Regions from separate parts of the Kitasatospora sp. NPDC057595 genome, predicted to be linked through region 2. Evidence: riboswitches for the same ligand, from Rfam matches in the RefSeq annotation. Region 2 holds a riboswitch; the other holds the start of a gene.
The links. Region 2 has a riboswitch for glycine ahead of gcvP (aminomethyl-transferring glycine dehydrogenase). Riboswitches for the same ligand answer to the same signal wherever they lie in the genome.

Region 1: linked by a shared signal. The riboswitch ahead of gcvT (glycine cleavage system aminomethyltransferase GcvT) and the one ahead of gcvP (aminomethyl-transferring glycine dehydrogenase) in region 2 are both predicted to bind glycine.

The regions. Positions count from the first base shown of each region.
Region 1 is NZ_JBHVGL010000019.1:143,840-150,776, reverse strand. Features, by position in the region: gene ACFU9E_RS26370 (ABC transporter permease) at 1-555, opposite strand, end outside; gene ACFU9E_RS26365 (enhanced serine sensitivity protein SseB C-terminal domain-containing protein) at 1,068-2,027, opposite strand; gene ACFU9E_RS26360 (enhanced serine sensitivity protein SseB) at 2,202-3,005, opposite strand; glycine riboswitch at 3,184-3,291, shown strand; gene gcvT (glycine cleavage system aminomethyltransferase GcvT) at 3,511-4,632, shown strand; gene gcvH (glycine cleavage system protein GcvH) at 4,733-5,116, shown strand; gene glyA (serine hydroxymethyltransferase) at 5,200-6,468, shown strand; gene ACFU9E_RS26340 (L-serine ammonia-lyase) at 6,667-6,937, shown strand, end outside.
Region 2 is NZ_JBHVGL010000018.1:10,172-17,108, forward strand. Features, by position in the region: gene ACFU9E_RS24910 (vancomycin high temperature exclusion protein) at 1-134, shown strand, start outside; gene ACFU9E_RS24915 (DNA polymerase IV) at 187-1,584, shown strand; gene ACFU9E_RS24920 (MFS transporter) at 1,733-3,223, opposite strand; gene ACFU9E_RS24925 (DUF2382 domain-containing protein) at 3,379-4,530, opposite strand; glycine riboswitch at 4,746-4,849, shown strand; gene gcvP (aminomethyl-transferring glycine dehydrogenase) at 5,090-6,937, shown strand, end outside.

The DNA.
Region 1 (6,937 bases), on a different contig from region 2:
GTGCAGACCGAACGCGCCGCCCTGCAGCGAGGTGGAGATCGCGATGGCGAAGAGCAGCAGCGGGAAGGCGAGGAAGACGTCCATCACCCGGCTGATCACGGCGTCCACCCAGCCGCCGTAGTAGCCGGCCATGATGCCGAGCACGGTGCCGATGGTGTTGGACAGCACGGTCGCCCCGAAGGCGACCAGCAGGGAGACCCAGGAGCCCTCGATCACGCGGGTCAGCAGGTCACGGCCCTGCAGCGGGTCGACGCCGAGCGGGTGGTCCCAGCTCATGCCGCCCCAGTCGCCCAGCGGGAGGCCGCCGAGGTCGGCGTCCAGCAGGTCCTGGTTGAGGGCGTCGGGGTCCAGGCCGAAGATCGACTCGATCGGCTTGGCGAGCACGGCGAGCAGGATCAGCAGGATCACCACGACACCGCCGGCGACGGCGGCCTTGTCCCGCTTGAAGCGGGTCCAGGCGATCCGGCCGAGCGAGCGGCCCTCGATCTTCTTGGCCGGGCTCGCGGCGGCGTCTGCCTCCGGTGCGTTGCCGGCGGTCTTGATGGGTGCGGTCATGGTCAGTTCGGTCCCCTCGCCGACGGTGGCCGGCCCACGGGTGCCGGACGCCGGGATCGGCGGCTCGGCTGGTGCGGACGTGCTTGGGTGCGGACGTGCGGAGGTGCGGAGGTACGGGAGTACGGGTGGGGTGCTTCCCCAGCGGTACGACGTGCTCAGTGCTGCGGCCACGCGGGATGGGCGTCACGTGGATCATGCGGTCCGCCAGCGCGTTCGCCTTTGTGGGACGCCAACCACGCGCTGTGGGCTGTTGCAGAACTCTCTGCCATCCGAACTGGCTTGCGCCAGCCCTGCCAACCGACAGATGCCCAACTGTGATCTGTGCGCATGCACCTCCCCGATCTTCGGCATAGCCCTCTTCACACAGCTGTAACAGCCATGTCAAGATGTCTGCCACCCACTTCACCGGGAACGTCCGGAAAAGCACCGAGACCGGCCTGACATCGTGTCAAGCCGGCCTCAGGGACGGGTGTTGAGCGCGCCCGGGACGGTCCGGGAAGGGCGGAGGAGGGTCAGCGACCGGGGTAGCCGGGCCACGGCTGCTGCGGCGGTGGCTGCTGCGGCGGTGGCTGCTGGCCCGGCCAGCCCTGCGCCGGCGGATGCGTGCCGTAGCCGAAGCCGTGCCCCTGGGCCGGCCCCTGCTGCGCGGTGTACGGCGGCGGCACCGGCGGGTACGGCCCCGTCGCCGGCCGGCCCTGCCCGGCGGCCTCCCGGTCGTAGAACGGGCGCGCGTTGGCCCGCATCCACAGCGCCACCGGGTCGTACTCGTCCGCCATCGCGACCGTCGAGACCGCCAGCCCCTCCGGCGCGACCGCGATCGCCCGCTGCATCAGCGCCCGCACCGCCTCCACCGTGGGCGGCGAACTCTCGTACAGGTCCAGGCCGATCGCCAGGTACGGTTCGCCCACCGACGGCCGCACCCAGGCCCGGCGCAGCGCCTTCACCGCGCGCACCTCGACCGCCTGGCGCTCCAGCAGCGCGAAGAACTGCTGCGCCGGCACCTGCGGCTCGCTCAGCTTCAGCGGACCGGCCGGCAGCCGGTCCAGGCCCGCGGCGACCCGGCGCAGGTCCGCCCACGGCACGCCCACCCCGCCGCCCGGGGCGTGCGGGTTCAGCCACAGGCCCCACCGGGTCCGGTACAGCGAGGCCGCGATCTCCCGGCCGGAGATCACCTCGTGCGCCCGCGCCCAGCCGGACGCCGCCAGCTGCTCGGGCGAGGTCACGGCCGGCGCGTAGCCGTGGCCGCTGATCTCCATGTTCCCGTACTGGGCGTCCGCGCTGCCCGGCGTGCCGTGCCAGAGCAGCATCCAGACCCGGCCCTCGGCGAGCGCGTGCAGCATCGTCTCGTAGGCCTCGTAGCGCTCCGGCGCCACCTCGCGCAGCGCGCGCTCCAGCGCGCCCGGATCCGGGCGTCCGGTGGGCGCCTGGCCCCAGGGCCCCGGTGCACCGCCAGCTACCGATCCCGCACTCATGCGCCCACCTCGCTGCGCTTCTTCGTTCCTCGTCCGTCACCGGCGGCCCGGCGGCCGTCAGCACGCACCCTATGGGGCGGCCACCGACCGCCGCCACGCCGACGTGCCACGGTCCGCACCGCCTCCCCGCCCGCGCCCCGTCCGACGGCTGCCGGACGGACGGCCGGGGCCGGGTCAGCCCCGCACGTAGAACGGCGCGACCCGGGTCACCAACCAGTCGACCACCGGATCGTCCGCGAGGTCGAGCAGTACGAGGTGGACGCCTCCGGGAAGCGGTGCGGTTCCCAGGGCGCGGCCCAATCCCTCGTTCACCGCAGCCGGGTCGGCGGGGGCCCCCGGATCCAGCTGGACGCCCACGAACATCACGGTCGGTTCGCCCTCGACGCTCGCCAGCGCCCGCCGGGCGGTCAGCACTCCCGGCAGCGCCGCGAGTTCCGCGCGGCAGGCGGCCAGGAACGCCTCCGGGTCCTCCCCCGGCACCGGCTCGCGCAGCGCCACCCGGCCGCCGTCCGGAGCCCGCACGGCGTCCGGGGCGTCGGCCCAGCGGTCCTCGCGCGGCCCGCGGCGCAGCTCCGCCACGCCCTCCGGCGGCACCGGGATGCCCACCGCCGCCTCGGGGTTGACGGCGATTCCCACGCCCAGCGGCAGACCGCGGGCGAACTCCCACACCGGCGCGACCGCGAACGCCATCCCGGGCGCCTGCTGGACGAACACCTCCTGCGAGGAGAACACCGGGACATAGGGGTCGCCGGCCAGTTCGATCGTCGGCAGGTCCAGCGACCGCCCCTGCGGGTCGCCGCCCGCCGGCAGCGGGATCCACACCTGGCTGCGCGCCAGCACCTCGATCACCCGGGGGGTCGCACCGGGGTCACCGAGCGCGGCGGTGAGCACCTGCTCCAGCTCGTTGGCCGGCCACGCGCCTCCCGGCGGCGCCGACTCGGCCCCGCCCCACCCCTGCTGCTCCACCGGGTACCCCATGCGCCGCCGTACCGTCCTCTGCTCGCCGATGCCCGCAGCCTAGCGTTCCGGCACCCCGCCCCGGGCCGTCAGGCCCGACGTGACGCAGCCCCCTCTCCCCTTGTCCCGGCGGACGTGCCATGATGTGCGCGTCTGCGGTGGCATCCACCCAGGCCCCGCCAACTCCATACCGGCCGCTCGAACCCGCGCGGGAGAGTCCGGAGTGCCCCCGTCCAGGCGGCACAGCCGGCGCCGAAGGAGCAAGTCCTCCCCGGAATCTCTCAGGCACCCCTACCGCACGGGTTAGGCACATCTGGAAAGCGGCGTACGGCCCTGCCGTCCGCCCACCCACGGTGCAAGCCGCCATGCTGTCCCCTACAGGGCAGTGGACGGTGAAGCTCTCAGGTACGACGACAGATGGGGAGACCCAGCCGCCGCATGCCCGCGCGCAGGGTCCGCCGCCCCCGAGACGGGGCCGGTCCCGGCGCGCGCACCCCTGAGTGCCCCGACCGAGGAGTTCCTGGCCATGTCGTCCCTCCGCCTCACCGCGCTCGACGCGCTGCACCGCGCCCTCGGCGCCACCATGACCGACTTCGCCGGCTGGGACATGCCGCTGCGCTACGGCAGCGAGCGCGAGGAGCACCTCGCCGTCCGCACCAAGGCCGGTCTGTTCGACCTCTCCCACATGGGCGAGATCACCGTCACCGGCCCGCAGGCCGGCGAGATGCTGGACCACGCCCTGGTCGGCTTCGTCTCCGCGCTCGGCGTGCTGCGCGCCCGCTACACCATGATCTGTGCCGAGGACGGCGGCATCCTGGACGACCTGATCGTCTACCGCCTGCGTGAGGACGCCTTCCTGGTCGTCGCCAACGCCTCCAACGCCCAGCTGGTCCTGGACGAGCTGATCGCCCGCGCCAAGGGCTACAACGCCGTCGTCTCCGACGACCGCGACGCCTACGCGCTGATCGCCGTGCAGGGCCCGGAGTCCACCGCGATCCTGGCCGACACCACCGAGGCCGACCTGCCCGGCCTGAAGTACTACGCGATCCTCCCGGCCCAGGTGGCCGGCCGCGACGTGCTGCTCGCCCGCACCGGTTACACCGGCGAGGACGGCTTCGAGATCTTCTGCAACCCGGGCGACGCCGAGCACATCTGGCAGGCGCTGACCGAGGCCGGCGCCGGGCGCGGTCTGATCCCCTGCGGCCTGTCCTGCCGCGACACGCTGCGCCTGGAGGCCGGCATGCCGCTGTACGGCCACGAGCTGTCCACCGACCTGACCCCGTTCGACGCGGGCCTGGGCCGGGTCGTCCGCTTCGACAAGACCACCAACGAGGGCGCCTTCGTCGGTCGCAAGGCCCTGGAGCGGGCCGCCGCCGAGGCCGAGGCCAAGGCGCCACGGGTGCTGGTCGGCCTGGTCTCCGAGGGCAAGCGCGTGCCGCGCGCCGAGTACACCGTGGTCTCCACCGACGGCGAGCCGATCGGCCGGATCACCTCCGGCGCGCCCTCCCCGACGCTGGAGAAGCCGATCGCGATGGCCTACGTGGACGCGGCCCACGCCGCCCCCGGCACCACCGTCGCGGTGGACGTGCGCGGCAAGCACGAGCCGGTCCAGGTCGTGGCGCTGCCGTTCTACAAGCGCGCCCGCTGACGCCCCTCCCCCACCGGTTTCCCCGCTGTTTCCCACGCGAGGCAGGTCCGCGCGCCGGGCCGCTTCGTCGTACCCGCTTCCCATCCTGGAGAATGACGCCATGAGCAACCCCCAGCACCTGCAGTACACCGACGAGCACGAGTGGCTGACCACCTCCGAGGCCGGTGAGGTCGCCACGATCGGCATCACCAAGCACGCCGCCGACGCCCTCGGCGACATCGTGTACGTGCAGCTCCCCGAGGTCGGCGACACCGTGACCGCCGGCGAGACCTGTGGCGAGCTGGAGTCGACCAAGTCGGTCAGCGACCTGTTCTCGCCGGTCACCGGTGAGGTCACCGAGGTCAACGAGGCCGTCTCCGACGACAACAGCCTGGTCAACAGCGAGCCGTTCGAGGGTGGCTGGCTGTTCAAGGTCCGCGTCGAGTCGACCGGCAAGCTGCTGACCGCCGACGAGTACACCGCGCTCACCAACCCCTCGGCCTGAGCCACCGCCGGGGCGGCCGTCGCACCGCGGCCGCCCCGCTGCCGGCCCCCCTCTGCCCCGCCTCCTCCCGGGAAGACCCCACCATGACGGTTCTGAACCAGTCCCTGCACGCCCTCGACCCGGAGATCGCCGCCGCGGTCGACGCCGAGCTGCACCGCCAGCAGACCACCCTGGAGATGATCGCCTCCGAGAACTTCGCCCCGGTGGCGGTCATGGAGGCCCAGGGCTCGGTGCTGACCAACAAGTACGCCGAAGGCTACCCCGGCCGCCGCTACTACGGCGGCTGCGAGCACGTCGACGTGGTCGAGCAGATCGCGATCGACCGCATCAAGGCGCTGTTCGGCGCCGAGCACGCCAACGTCCAGCCGCACTCCGGCGCGCAGGCCAACGCCGCCGCGATGTTCGCGCTGATCAAGCCGGGCGACACCATCCTGGGTCTGAACCTGGCCCACGGCGGCCACCTGACCCACGGCATGAAGATCAACTTCTCCGGCAAGCTCTACAACGTGGTGCCGTACCACGTGGACGACAAGACCAGCCAGGTCGACATGGCCGAGGTCGAGCGCCTCGCCAAGGAGCACCGCCCGCAGCTGATCATCGCCGGCTGGTCCGCCTACCCGCGCCAGCTCGACTTCGCCGAGTTCCGCCGGATCGCCGACGAGGTCGGCGCGCTGCTGATGGTCGACATGGCGCACTTCGCCGGCCTGGTCGCCGCGGGCCTGCACCCCAACCCGGTGCCGTTCGCGGACGTGGTCACCACCACCACCCACAAGACCCTGGGCGGCCCGCGCGGCGGCGTCATCCTCTCCAAGGCCGAGCACGCCAAGAAGATCAACTCCGCGGTCTTCCCCGGCCAGCAGGGCGGCCCGCTGGAGCACGTCATCGCCGGCAAGGCCGTCGCCTTCAAGGTCGCCGCCTCGGAGGAGTTCAAGGAGCGCCAGCAGCGCACCCTGGACGGCGCCCGGATCCTCGCCGAGCGCCTGCTGCAGACCGACGTCACCGAGGCCGGCGTCTCGGTGCTGTCCGGCGGCACCGACGTCCACCTCGTCCTGGTCGACCTGCGCAACAGCCAGCTCGATGGCCAGCAGGCCGAGGACCGTCTGCACGAGGTCGGCATCACCGTCAACCGCAACGCCATCCCGAACGACCCGCGCCCGCCGATGGTCACCTCCGGCCTGCGGATCGGCACCCCGGCGCTCGCCACCCGCGGCTTCCAGGCCGAGGACTTCCGCGAGGTCGCCGACATCATCGCCGAGGCCCTGAAGCCGGCCTTCGACGAGGGCACCGCCGACGCGCTCAAGGCCCGGGTCACCGCCCTGGCCGAGAAGTACCCGCTCTACCCCAACCTGTAGGTCCCGCCGTTCGGCGGCCGGTGACCGGGCTCACCCCGCCCGGACACCGGGGATTCCGGGGCACCGCGCACACTGGAGAGTGCGCGCGGTGCCCCGACCCGTGTCAGCCGCCCGCCCACGCCCGACCCACCCTCCCGCCACCGCCGTCCTCCCCTCCCTGCCGGCACCACCCACGAGACCAGACAAGGACGTCCCTCCGTGGCCATCAGCGTCTTCGACCTCTTCTCCATCGGCATCGGCCCCTCCAGCTCCCACACCGTCGGGCCGATGCGCGCAGCCCGGATGTTCGCCCGCCGCCTGAAGTCGGAGGGCCTGCTGACCGAGGTGACGGCCGTCCGCGCCGAGCTGTACGGCTCGCTGGGCGCCACCGGCCACGGCCACGGCACCCCGAAGGCGGTGCTGCTGGGCCTGGAGAACGCCTCCCCGCGCACCGTCGACGTCGACCAGGCCGACCGCGACGTCGAGCGGA
Region 2 (6,937 bases):
TCCGGGAGATCCCGGGGGCCGGGAAGGCGGCGCTGAACGCCTGGCTGCGGCCGGACCCGCTGTTCCTCGGCCCGCGCGAGCCGGGCATACCGCAGGCGCTGGCGGACGCGGGCCCGGAGCGGTCGGCGCGCTGAGCGGGCGGCCGGGTTCGGCGGCGTTGTCGGACCCGTGGGGCATGATCGGCGGGTGCGGTCACTGCCGAGCATCATCCACCTCGACATGGACGCCTTCTTCGCGTCGGTGGAGCAGGCGGCCAAGCCGAGCCTGCGCGGCAAGCCGGTGATCGTCGGCGGGCTGGGCGGGCGCGGGGTGGTGTCGACCGCCTCCTACGAGGCGCGGCGGTTCGGGGTGCACTCGGCGATGCCGATGGCGCAGGCGCGCCGGCTCTGCCCGAACGCGGCCTTCCTGGCCGGCCGTTTCGAGGCGTACCGGCAGGTGAGCGAGCTGGTGATGGCGCTGCTGCGGGAGCTGTCGCCGCTGGTGCAGCCGCTGAGCCTGGACGAGGCCTTCGTCGACCTGGAGGCCGGTCCGTACGGCCCGGTGCTGGCCGAGGCGGAGCACGGGACGGGGGAGCGGCTGGTGCTGGCGCTGGCGGAGGACCTGCGGGCGGACATCGAGCGGCGCACCGGGCTGACCGCCTCGGTCGGGGCGGCGGGCTCGAAGCTGATGGCCAAGATCGCCTCCGAGCAGGCCAAGCCGGACGGGCTGGTGCTGATCGAGCCGGGGCAGGAGCGGGCGGTGCTGGGGCCGATGCCGGTGCGGGCGCTGCCGGGGATCGGCCCGGCCACCGAGCAGGTGCTGCGCCGGGCGGGGCTGAACACGGTGGCCGAGCTCGCCGAGGCGGGGGAGCCGGAGCTGGTGCAGCTGCTGGGCAGGGCGCACGGGGCCGGTGTCCACCAGATGTCGATAGGCCTGGACGACCGGCCGGTGGTGGCGGACCAGGACGCCAAGTCGGTCTCGGTGGAGGACACCTTCGAGGTGGACCTGGCGGACCGGGACCGGGTGCTGCGCGAGGTGGAGACGCTGGCGCTGCGCTGTGTGCGGCGGCTGCGCGGGGCGGGGCGCTCGGGTCGGACGGTGGTGCTGAAGGTCCGGCGTTTCGACTTCTCCACGCTGACCCGCTCGGAGACGCTGCGCGGCCCGACGGACGAGGAGGCGGTGATCGTCGAGACCGCCCGGCGGCTGGCCTCGCAGGTGGACATCACGGGCGGGGTGCGGCTGCTGGGCGTCGGCGTGGCGCAGTTGGCCGACTACACCCAGGAGGACCTGTTCGCGCAGGCCGTCCGGGAGGAGGCCGAGGCCGCCGGGGGCGGGGCGGAGGAGGAGCCGGAGGCGGTCGAGGAGGAGGCCGTGGCGGTGCGGCGCTGGCTGCCGGGGCAGGACGTGCGTCATGCGGAGCTCGGGCCGGGGTGGGTGCAGGGCAGCGGGGTGGGGCGGGTGACGGTGCGCTTCGAGACGCCGTGGAGCGGGCCGGGGCGGGTGCGGACCTTCGTGGTCGAGGATCCCGCGCTGGAGCCGGCCCGGCCGCTGCCGCTGCGCGAGGGATGGCCGGGCACGACGGAGGAGCGGGAGGACGACGCCTAGGGTCGGCCCGGACGCGAAGCGGCCCCACCCGGCAGGGGGGCCGGGTGGGGCCGCGCGCGTTCCGGGCCTCGGACGGTCGCGATGCCCTCGGTGACCGTCCGGGTCCGGTCCCCGCGCCCTGTCCCTGGGCGCGGGGCCGGACGCCTCGTCAGGCGTCGGTCTTCACCGGCTCCCGGCCGGAGGTCAGGTCCGCCGCCGCGCCGCCGGTGGTCACGCTGGCGACCGGCTTGACGGAGCGGATGAGGAACGGGACGGCGCCGGCCACGACGCAGACCACGGCGGCGGTCCAGAAGGCGTGCCGGTAGGCGTCCAGGGTGGGCAGCGAGACCGGGATCGGCAGCTTCATGGTGTCGCCGGTGAGGACGGCGGCCATGACGGCGGTGCCGATCGCGCCGCCGACGGTGCGCAGCACGGCGTTCATGCCGTTGGCGATGCCGCTCTGCTCGGCCGGGACGGCGCCGTTGATGTAGGCGGGCATCGCCGAGAAGGCGAGGCCGATGCCGAGGCCGAAGATCGCCGAGGAGAGGTAGATGTCGCCCTCGTGGCTGTGCCGCAGGGCCAGGTAGGCCATCGAGACGGCGCCGAGGACGCCGCCGAGGACCAGCGGCAGGCGCGGGCCGCGGCGGGCGATCAGCAGCGCGCCGAGCGGGGCGGCGACCATCGAGCCGAGGGCGGAGGGCAGCAGCATCACGCCGGCGTGCAGCACGGTGGCGGTGAAGCCGTAGTGGGCGAGCTTCTCCGGGGTCTGGGCGAAGTTGCTGATGACCATGAAGGAGCCGTACATGCCGAAGCCGATCAGCAGGCCGGCCAGGTTGGTGAAGGCGACGGCGGGGCGCGACATCATCTTCATGTCGACCAGCGGGTGCGCGACCTTGACCTCGATGACGCCCCAGATCAGGGCGACCACGGCGGCGACGGCGAACAGGCCGAGGGTCTTGGTGGAGGTCCAGCCCCAGTGGTTGCCCTGGCTGACGGCGACCAGCAGGGCGGAGAGCCAGCCGGCGAGGGCGATCGCGCCGAGCGGGTCAGCGCCGCCGTCCTTGTCGGTGACCGGGTCGGTGGGCACCCGCAGGGCGACCAGGGCGACCGCGATCAGGCCGAAGACCAGGCCCATCCAGAAGATCGACTTGTAGCTCCAGTGCTCCAGCAGCAGGCCGGTGGCGACCAGGCCGAGGCCGCTGCCGACGCCCATCGAGGCGCTGATGGCGGCGACGCCGCCGGTGACCTTCTGCTTGGGCAGTTCGTCGCGGACGATGCTGATGGCGAGCGGCAGGACGCCACCGCCGGCGCCCTGCAGCACGCGGGCGACGACCAGCCAGGTGAAGGAGTGGGTGGAGACCGCGAGTGCGGAGCCCGCGACCAGGCCGCCGAGCGAGATCAGCAGCATCGGCTTGCGGCCGCGGAGGTCGCCGAAGCGGCCCAGCAGGGGGGTCAGCACGGCGGCCGACAGCAGGTTGGCCGTCATCAGCCAGGTGATGCTGGAGCCGGAGACGCTCAGTTCCTTGGCGAGCGAGGGCAGGATCGGGACGACCGCGGTCTGCACCACGCTGAACGACAGCATCGCCAGGATGAGGGCCGGCAGGACCCGGGCGCTGCTCTGCTTCTCGGCCGCGGTGGTGGGCTGTGGTGCCTCACTCACGGTTGCTTCCTCCCGTACATAGTGAATGAACTGAAGTAACCATGCAGGGGGATACTTCAGTGTGTCAAATATTCATTGGTTAAGCCTTGGTAAAAAGGAAGGACCCCGGCCGGTAGCGGCCGGGGTCCTGCGGCAAGGGGGGCGGGAGCCCGCCGTCAGACGAGCGGGCGGTCCGGAACGGGGCGGGCCGGGGCCGGGGCGGCGGGCGGCGGCGAACTCGGGAAGGCCGCCGTGGCCGCGGCGTTGTCGTGGACCTCGACCTGCTCGCGCCGCAGCTCCTCGCGGATCACCTCCTCGGTGGTGTACCGCTCGACCACCAGCCGGACCCGTTCGACCGGCGCCAGGTACTTGCGGACCACCGGACGCTCCTCGCGCAGGGTGACCTCCTCCACCGCCTCGGCGATCTCCTTCTCGTCGAGCGTGGCCCGCTCGGCCTCGCCGACCGGCACCCGTTCGACCCGGACCCGTTCGCGGACCACCGGGATCCGGCGCTCCACCTGCTCGCTGGTCACGTACTTGCGCAGCTTCGCGGTGCCGATCACATGCCACTCGGTGGTGACGTCCAGGCGCTCCTCGCGGCAGGTGATCTCCACCGGGCCGGTGGGGGAGGAGGCGGCCGGGCCGGTCTCGGGCCGCCGCGCGGGGTGCGGCCGCGGCTCGGTGGCGGGGTGGGGCGCGGTGGGCGCGGCCGGGGGAGCGGCGAAGGTCCGTGCGCGGGTCTCCGGCGCGGCGTCGGCCGGCTTGTCGAGGTCGGCCGCCCGGTGGAAGGTGAGCTGCTTGGCCGGGCGTGAGGCGCCGGTGCCGCCGACCGCTCCCGTTCCGTTGGTGGCGGCCGTCGCGTTCGGGGCGCCCGTCCCGGCCGGGGCTCCCGTCGCGTTCGGGGCGGGCGGGTTCGTGGGCGCGACGGTGGTCCCGGTGTCCGCGGTGGTGCCGAAGTCGAGGTCGGCCGGCTTCTCCGAGGGGCCCTGGCCCGGCGCCGACGGCCGCCCCTCCGCCGGGGTGTCCAGCCCGTAGTAGCGGTAGAGCTGGAGCTCCTGGGCGGGCGACAGGTGCTGGCCCACGCCGAAGTCCGGCGACTCCTTCACCAGGGACTTGTCGTACGGCACCCGCAGCTCGTCGCCGGAGAACTCGCTCGTGGTCAGCGGGACGAAGGCGTCCCGGCCGAAGATGCCGGTCCGGACGGCGGCCCACTCGGGGCGGCCGGTGGAGTCGTCCAGGTACACCTCGTCGATGGTGCCGATCTTGTCCCCGTTGCGGTCCACCGCCTTGTGGCCGATGAGGTCCCGGGGGTCGATGTCGGTCTGCACTCTTTTCCTCCAGTGCGGTGGGCTCGCGGAAACGCCCGCAGGACAGTGCCACTTCACACCAAAAGCCATGAAACGGGCGCACGCGAGCGGGATGCGGCCGGACGGGCCCGGGGCTGCGCCGACCGGGGCACGGCCGCTGACAGCGGTGAAGTCGTCGAAGGACCTGACGCACCCGTGATCGCGGTGCCTCCCGCTGGTACCCTGGGCGCGACCGCCGAGCCCGCTCGGGAGAGTCCTCGACAGCGGAACCCGCTGGTCGTGGCGCCGAAGGAGCAACTCCTCCCCGGAATCTCTCAGGCATCCGTACCGTGCGGGATAGGTCACTCTGGAAAGCAGGGCAGGATCGCGGGCGAGGGAGCCGGCGGACCCCACCCTCACCGACGGTGCAAGCCGGCGGGGCGTCCCACGGCGCTTCGTGCGGGCGAAGCTCTCAGGTCCCGATGACAGAGGGGGAGGCCTGTCGGGTTCGTCCGACCGGTCCGCTCCGCTGTTGTCCGCAGCGGCGAGGCGCCCGGCGTGCGCACCCCCGCCGGTCCGTGACCAGGAGGCCTCGACCACCATGAACGCCCAGCCGAACTCGGGACGCCCCACCACCCCCGCGACCCTCACCGAGCTCGAACAGGCCAGCCCCTTCGAGAACCGCCACATCGGCCCCGACGCCGCCGCGCAGGAGAAGATGCTGGCCCAGGTCGGGTACGCCTCGCTGGACGAGCTGGCCACCGCCGCCGTCCCCGAGGCCATCCGCTCGATCACCGCGCTCGACCTGCCCGCCGGGCGCAGCGAGGCCCAGGTCCTCGCCGAGCTGCGCGACCTGGCCGGCCGTAACACCGTGCTCACGTCGATGATCGGCCTGGGCTACTACGGCACCTTCACCCCGCCGGTGATCCTGCGCAACGTCATGGAGAACCCGGCCTGGTACACCGCGTACACGCCGTACCAGCCGGAGATCTCGCAGGGCCGCCTGGAGGCGCTGCTCAACTTCCAGACCCTGGTCTCCGACCTGACCGGTCTGCCCACCTCCGGCTCCTCCCTGCTGGACGAGGGCACCGCGGCCGCCGAGGCGATGGCGCTGGCCCGCCGCGTCACCAAGGTCAAGGGCGGCGTCTTCCTGGTCGACGCCGAGACCCTGCCGCAGACCGTCGCGGTGATCAACACCCGCGCCGTGCCGACCGGCGTCGAGGTGGTCGTCGCCGACCTGTCCGAGGGCATCCCGGCCGAGATCGCCGAGCGCGGTGTCTTCGGCGTGCTGCTCCAGTACCCCGGCGCCACCGGTGTGGTCCGCGACCTCGCCCCGGTGATCGAGCAGGCCCACGGCCTGGGCGCGATCGTCGCCGTCGCCGCCGACCTGCTCGCGCTCACCCTGCTGAAGTCGCCGGCCGAGCTCGGCGCCGACATCGCCTGCGGCACCTCCCAGCGCTTCGGCGTGCCGATGGGCTTCGGCGGCCCGCACGCCGGCTACCTCGCGGTGCGCGCCGAGTACGCCCGCTCGCTGCCCGGCCGCCTGGTCGGCGTCTCGGTCGACGCCGACGGCAACCGCGCCTACCGGCTGGCCCTGCAGACCCGCGAGCAGCACATCCGCCGCGAGAAGGCCACCAGCAACATCTGCACCGCCCAGGTGCTGCTCGCCGTGATGGCCTCGATGTACGCCGTCTACCACGGCCCGGACGGCCTGGCCGACATCGCCCGCCGCACCCACCGCTACGCGGCCGCGCTCGCCGAGGGCCTGCGGGCCGGCGGCGTCGAGCTGCTGCACGGCGAGTTCTTCGACACCGTCACCGCGGTGGTCCCCGGCCGCGCCGCGGAGATCGCCGCCGCCGCCCGCGCCAACGGCATCAACGTCTTCCAGGACGGCGCGGACCGGATCTCGGTCTCCACCGACGAGACCACCACCCGTGAGCACCTGGCGGGCGTCTGGGCCGCGTTCGGCGTCGAGGGCGTCGAGGTCGCGGAGGGCGCCGACGCGCTGCCCGCCGCGCTGCTGCGCGAGGACGAGTACCTCACCCACCCGGTCTTCCACAGCCACCGCTCGGAGACCGCCATGCTGCGCTACCTGCGCCGCCTGTCGGACCGGGACTACGCGCTGGACCGCGGCATGATCCCGCTGGGCTCCTGCACCATGAAGCTCAACGCGACCACCGAGATGGAGTCGGTGACCTGGCCGGAGTTCGGCCAGCTGCACCCCTTCGCCCCGGTCGACCAGGCCGAGGGCTTCCTCACCCTGATCCGCGGTCTGGAGCGGCAGCTGGTCGAGGTGACCGGCTACGACGCCGTCTCCATCCAGCCGAACGCCGGCTCCCAGGGCGAGCTGGCCGGCCTGCTGGCCGTGCGCGCCTACCACCACGCCAACGGCGACACCCAGCGCGACGTCTGCCTCATCCCGTCCTCCGCGCACGGCACCAACGCCGCC